2 regions of the Paenibacillus sp. FSL K6-1330 genome follow, and region 1 is predicted to be linked to the other one. Evidence: riboswitches for the same ligand, from Rfam matches in the RefSeq annotation. Region 1 holds a riboswitch; the other holds the start of a gene.
The links. A riboswitch is a leader RNA that binds a small molecule or an ion and turns the genes downstream of it on or off. The one in region 1 is predicted to bind S-adenosylmethionine.
Positions count from the first base shown of each region.

Region 1 (3,414 bases):
TATCATTAATACGACGGCCAGAATCATGATCTCGGTCTCATAACGGTAATAGCCATACTTGATGGCCAAATCTCCTAAACCGCCGCCACCGACTTGACCGGACATCGCGGTATAAGATACCAGGGTTACAATCGTGATGGTCATCCCCGCCAGCAGGCCCGGACGTGCCTCCGGGAGGAGAACCCTCCATACGATTTGGCTTGTCGAGGAGCCCATGGCATGAGCCGCCTCAATCACGCCTTTATCCACTTCATTTAAAGCCGTTTCTACGAGCCTAGCGAAGAATGGCGCAGCGCCGATCACGAGCGGCGGAATGGTTCCCAGCACGCCGTACGAAACACCTACGAGCGACTTCGTAATCGGGATCATTGCAACGATCAGAATAATGAACGGAACCGAACGCAGGATGTTCACAATGAACGACAGGATCGTGTAACCGAAGCGCACCAAACCGGATGTAGATCTTGCAGCCATGTAGAGCAGCACGCCAACCGGCAGTCCGATGATGAAACTGAACAATGCCGAAGCCCCCAGCATCCGAAGGGTATCCAATGTTGCCGTCCATATCTCTTTCCAGTCGATCTGGGTAAAATCAAGCCCGAACATTAATGAATCACCTCCACGTCTAATCCTTGTTCCAGCAGCTTCCGGATCGTATCTTCTATGGCACGCTCTTCCCCTTCGAAACGGACGATGAGCTGGCCATACGGCGTTTCTTTGATCGTGGAGATCGTGCCCTGCAGAATTGCAAAATTCACGCCCGTCTCATGAACGGTATGGGACAGAATCGATTCGTACGTTTTCGATCCAAGGAACGTAATCTGCACCGCCCTCGAAGGTCCGTTCGCCTGGCCCTGAATGGCCAGCCGCAGCGCTTCGCCGCTGTCCATCTCCTGGCGGATAAATTCCTGGGTCACTTCATGCTTCGGCTTCAGGAACACTTCCGTTACCGGCCCTTGCTCCACAATGCCGCCCTGATGAATGACGGCGACCCGGTCGCATATGCTCTGAATCACATGCATCTCATGGGTAATCAGCACGATCGTCAGATGAAACTTTTTATTAATGTCCAGCAGCAGGCGCAGGATCGAATCGGTCGTCTGCGGGTCAAGCGCCGAAGTGGCCTCGTCGCACAGCAGCACTTCGGGATCGCTTGCGAGCGCTCTGGCTATGCCGACCCGCTGCTTCTGCCCGCCTGATAGCTGGGACGGGTATTTGTCCCGATGTGCCTCCAAGCCGACCAAAGCCAACAGTTCGGATACCTTGCGTTCCATTTCAGCCTTTGGTGTCTTGATCAGACGCAGCGGAAACGCAATGTTATCGTACACCGTCGCGGAAGATAACAAGTTAAAGTGCTGAAAAATCATGCCGATTTTGCGGCGTTCCGTCTGAAGCTGCTTCTTGCCAAGCGACGTTAAGTTCTTACCGTTCACCCACACCTCGCCCGAGGTGGGACGCTCCAACAAATTGATACAACGGATCAATGTACTTTTACCTGCACCGGAGTGTCCGATGACTCCGAAGATTTCTCCTTTTTCAATCGACAAATCCAATTCGGACAACGCAGTGGTTAAGGTTCCGGCTTTTCCGTACTGCTTCGTCAATTGCTTGAGCTCAATCAATCCGATAATCCTCCTTTTTCCGTAGCTTCATATCTATTTACCCAAAAGAAAAGAGCCTCTTTTTGTAGAATCAAAAAGGGCCCTCTTTACGTAAAAGTCAACGCCTTTTCTCATCTGTCAAAGCCAAGGGATATCCTGTAGCTTTGAAGGAATTAGCACCATGTCACTCCAAGCGTCACTGCGTTAAGCAATTACACGCTGGAGTCGGTTGCCGGGCTTCATCGGGCCTGTCCCTCCGCCTCTCTCGATAAGAAAACATCGATATGAAATTTTTCCGATTAATTTGATCTGATTTAATAACATTTAATGAATGCAATAGTTAGTATAGATTCTTTTCAGGTTTTTGTCAAAAGGAATTTCATGGCGATTTTGTGCCTAAGCCCTGACTCCATTTTTCCCCCAAAGCTCGTTCGTATATTTATAAGAGGCCGCCAGACTCCGGCATACCATATCGACACCTTGTTTGAGATCGTCCAGGTGCTGATCGATATCCTCCAGCTCGATCTTGTCCGACAGCCCTTGATGACGCTGCCATAAATCATCCTGCATCTCGGAATTCATGTAATGGATTTCGGCGTTGCGCCGTTTCCGAAGTGTGTTCAGCGGCGTTTTGTAACGCTCCTTGATCGCTTCCAGCTCTTTGGCCAGCTCTCCGTGGGCCTTCAGGAATTTAAACTGCCGCAGGACCGTAAAATATGAGAAATGCGCCTTCACCTTAGAGGTATGAAGATCGTACAAATCGTTCAGCACCGTCCCCAGCTTATCAAGGATCGAGAATACGCGTATGAAGCCGTTTTTGTAAAAATACACATATCGTTGATATTCCCCTTGCTCCTGAATCGACATGTCATCGATGTAACCCGATTTGACCGATTGACTGAAATGCCTTGCCGCATTCCAGCTCTGTTCCAGCTCATCCAGGGAAACGATCAACCCCCGGGTCCAAATCTCAAGCTTGCGAAAGTCATGCGTCGGATCCTGATTTTTCTCCATTTCCTTCTGCAGCAGCCGGGTTGTTTGGACCATCGATTCGATGGCTTCCTCAAGCAGTCCGTTATTGTGCCGGGGCTGTTCCCCAAGTAACATTCGAAGCATGGCGGTACCCCCTCGCGTCATCAAATTAATCTTGGTTCTTCTTGGACCGCTATTTGTCAAAATAGTGATTCCACCGCGTTTAACCGTCTTCACGATATCCTCACGCGGGAATAACTCATTCAGGTATCCCGATTTCATTCGTGCATTCATGACCAGAGGATTGTTCTTATAGGATGCCCCCGAAACGGCCAGACAACCCACAGAATGGGGCGACTTTCAGATATCCCCCAGGATATCGCCTTCGTCAATCTTAATAAATATAAACTAATCCGTTGCGGGATCAAACCTTTTCAATACTGCTTCCAGCGTCTCCTTGATATCGGACAGGTCGAGCGGAAGTTTTGGCTATCATCCACTTCCCTCCTCACTATACAACAAAGCCCTCGAACGCTGGTTCGGGGACTTTGCATAAACGATGTTGCCTTAAATTCGATCCTTTTCGTTTAATGATTTTCGCTTCTTTTTTATACAATCTTTTCACGAGACATGCTATGATCCGGCCGCATTTCGGCTTTAACCGGCTTGCTGAGCTGCCATACCCTGACACTTAAATAACAGAGTACGCCGAATAAGGCCGAGATCAGCAGTGTATGTCCCAGCGCGGAGAATACGTAAACTTCCTCGTTATGCATCGTTGCCATAATGAGGGCACCGCTAAACACTTGCAGCAAGCAGAGCACGGTTGCCGAGATGCCCA
Region 1 covers NZ_CP150269.1:6,328,377-6,331,790, forward strand. The annotation lists gene NYE54_RS28925 (methionine ABC transporter permease) at 1-606, opposite strand, end outside; gene NYE54_RS28930 (methionine ABC transporter ATP-binding protein) at 606-1,622, opposite strand; SAM riboswitch class I at 1,730-1,876, opposite strand; gene NYE54_RS28935 (Cthe_2314 family HEPN domain-containing protein) at 1,998-2,717, opposite strand; gene NYE54_RS28940 (COX15/CtaA family protein) at 3,182-3,414, opposite strand, start outside.

Region 2 (3,414 bases), 420 kb from region 1:
GTCTTTGGAAATATGGAGTCAAAAGCGTATTATCCACGATGCTGATCAGTTGATGCCGCCTTGCCCACGTACAGACGGCTTCGATATCCGTAATCATCATAAGCGGATTGGTCGGCGTTTCGATAAATACAGCCTTCGTGTTGGGCCTTCTTGCCCCTTCCAGCGCATCCAGGTCATTCGTATCCACGTACGTAGCCGTTACGCCAAACTTGGACATGATCCGCTCCAGAAGCCTATACGTCCCTCCATACAAATCCAGCGATACAATCAGATGATCCCCTTGACCGAACAAAGCAAAAATCGTCTGAAGGGCAGCCATGCCCGAGCTGCAGGCAAAGCCGGCATCACCGGATTCCAGCTCGGCGCAGGCGTCCTCCAGTACCGAACGGGTCGGATTTTTCGTACGGGTGTAATCAAACCCTGTGCTCTGGCCTAATTTGGGATGGCGGTATGCCGTAGCCTGATAAATCGGAAAATTCACGGCTCCGGTTACCGGTTCTTGCACCGACCCGATCTGTGCCAGCCGGCTCTCTATATTCAAAGGTTTCTTCTCCATCACAAACTCTCCTCCCGTATACTTCTATATTTGCGGACCAATATCGTATGGCGTTTCCTGATATACATAGTAATTGAGCCAATTAGTAAATAATAAGTTTGCATGCGCTCGCCATATGGACGGAGGCGTCCTTGTTGGATCATCATTCGGGTAATAGTTGCGCGGCAGCGCGATATCCATTCCTTTGGCAGCGTCCCGGTCATACTCCCATTTCAGGGAGTCCGCATCATACTCGGAATGTCCTGTGGCAAATATCTGCTTGCCATCCCGGCTTGAAACTAAATAAATTCCTGCTTCCTCGGACTCGGACAGGATGACCAGATCGTCAATGCCTGTAATGTCTTCGCGCCGAACTTCCGTATGACGAGAGTGCGGAACAAAGAACATTTCGTCAAAGCCGCGGAGCAGCTTGGTACACGCTTCATTGATCGTATGTGGAAATACGCCAAAGCATTTTTCTTCGAGGCTGTATTTCGGCACGCCGTAATGATAATAAAGCCCGGCTTGCGATGCCCAGCAAATATGGAGCGTGGAGGTCACATGCGTCTTGGTCCATTCAAAAATTTCAGTAAGCTCATTCCAGTAATTCACTTCTTCAAACTCCAACTGCTCGACTGGAGCTCCTGTAATGATCATGCCGTCAAAACGACGGTTCTTCACTTCTTCAAAGGTTTTGTAAAATGATTTCAGATGCTCAGCCGACGTATTCTTCGAAACGTGGGAACTCGGATGAAGAAGGACAACATCCACCTGGAGCGGGGAGTTACCGATCAATCGCAATAATTGGGTCTCCGTCGTTTCCTTGGTTGGCATCAAGTTCAGAATAGCAATCCGCAATGGACGGATATCCTGATGAAATGCGTGACTCTCATCCATGACAAAAATGTTTTCTCCAGCCAGAACTTCCTTTGCCGGCAAGGCGTCCGGAATTTTAATCGGCATCGTGGCTCACTCCTTCGAAATATGAAATGATACATCCATAAAAAGCTGTGAGAAAGAGCGTTAGACTGTATAAACGCAAGAAACCTTTCTCAAAGTAGAGAAAGGTCATCATATACGTATCACAATGCGCCTCTCTCATCTGTCAGACTATACAACGGCTTCTAAGAAGCGTCGTATCTCCTGCAAGAATTAGCACCGTGCGATGTTGCCGCCGGTTGCCGGGTTTCATAGGGCTAGTCCCTCCACCTGCTCTTGATAAGATTTCGCTTTATTCAGTTGTCTTAAATTGTTCGTAATTGATACTTACTTTAAATCATTCCCAATTTTTCGTCAAGAACCTTTTCATAAAGTTTGTCACACTTCACCGAAGGTTTCCATACCCTGTACCATGGTCCTTGGCTGCGCCGGATTTCAACTTGAAAGGTCCTACACCCGGCGTTATACTAGACAAGTGCTGTTGAAAACCGAGTATGAAAGAGGTGACATGGAAGATGGACGGTGACCCGAGCCAGAAACTAGATCAAGACGCACAACCGCATAGGATTAAGATCAGTCTACCGGCAGAGGACGGCGTTATTTTTCATGCGCTTTTATCGTATTCTAACCTTCCTTGACATGCCCCTACACCGGTGGGCTGATATCCTGTGCCTTTACTGCTTAACCAAGCAGCTTGTATTTGACAAAGGAGTGATATCAGATGAAAATCCGGTTGGTCGATTCGGGCGTATTTACCCCTGTTGATGACATCGAAATGACGCTGACCCCTCCGGCCAGCGGCTTCTACTGGCTGGATGCGGACGAGGATGATTTAGCCGAACTGCAACCTCTCTTCTCCCTGCATGATCTTGCGGTTGAGGATTGCCTCAGCGAAGAAGAGCAGCGTCCAAAAATTGAAATATATGAGAACCACTATTTTATCGTTGTGAACAGCATCCGGTTTGACGACGAAGAAATTTTCCTTCGGGCATTGAACGTTTTCTTGGGCAGGCATTTTATTATTACGATGACCAAGCAAAAGATCCACGAGCTTCGCAGCGTTAAACCGCTTCTCTGGGAGGATGAAGTCAGCACGCCTGACCGCTTCCTCTATCTCTTGATCGACCTCGTCACGGACAACTATTTCTCCGTTGGGGACCGCATTGAAGCACGGATTGAAAAGCTGGAGGAAGACATCCTCATGCATACCAAAAAATCCCACTTAAGCGAGATTATCGGTCTGCGAAGCGAGATTCTATGGTTGAAAAAAGTGCTTGGACCGCAGAAGGAAGTCATCAATACTCTGAACAAAAAAGACCTACGGCTGATCGATGACCAGCTGCAAAAATATTTCAGCGACATCTATGAAAATGCCGTGAAAATTTCCGAGACCTTCGAGACTTATCGAGATCTCATGGGGAACCTTCGAGAGGCTTACCAATCCAGTATCGCCAATCGGGCCAATGAAATCATGCGTGTGTTTACCGCTATTACAACCATCTTCATTCCACTGACGCTGATTACGGGCATCTACGGCATGAACTTTGACAATATGCCTGAGCTTCACTGGAAATACTCTTATTATGTGGTTCTAGGCATCATGGTTTTTGCCGGTGCTCTTATGTTTTATCTGTTCCGTAAAAAAGACTGGATATGAAATACCACAGAACCACAGACAGAATCAGGACGGATCTCCTTGCCACGAGGAAATCCGTCCTGATTTTCGTTTATGCGGATTAGCTTGCGTTTGCTTTGCCAGACTCTTCCCGCCGGAAGCGAATCCGTATCAGGCGCAGCCGCTCATACAGCTTCTCCATTCCGCCAATGTCTTCTACCTCTCCATTCCGGGCTTGTCCTTCTCCATATACCCGTTGTAATACGGGTTTAAGAAACGTATCGCCCAGCTCTTCAAACGCCTTCCATACCGTTGCCTGCTCTGA
Region 2 covers NZ_CP150269.1:5,911,545-5,914,958, forward strand. The annotation lists gene NYE54_RS26870 (PLP-dependent transferase) at 1-556, opposite strand, end outside; gene metA (homoserine O-succinyltransferase) at 581-1,498, opposite strand; SAM riboswitch class I at 1,631-1,760, opposite strand; gene corA (magnesium/cobalt transporter CorA) at 2,196-3,131, shown strand; gene NYE54_RS26885 (HRDC domain-containing protein) at 3,211-3,414, opposite strand, start outside.
Region 2: linked by a shared signal. The riboswitch ahead of metA (homoserine O-succinyltransferase) and the one ahead of NYE54_RS28930 (methionine ABC transporter ATP-binding protein) in region 1 are both predicted to bind S-adenosylmethionine.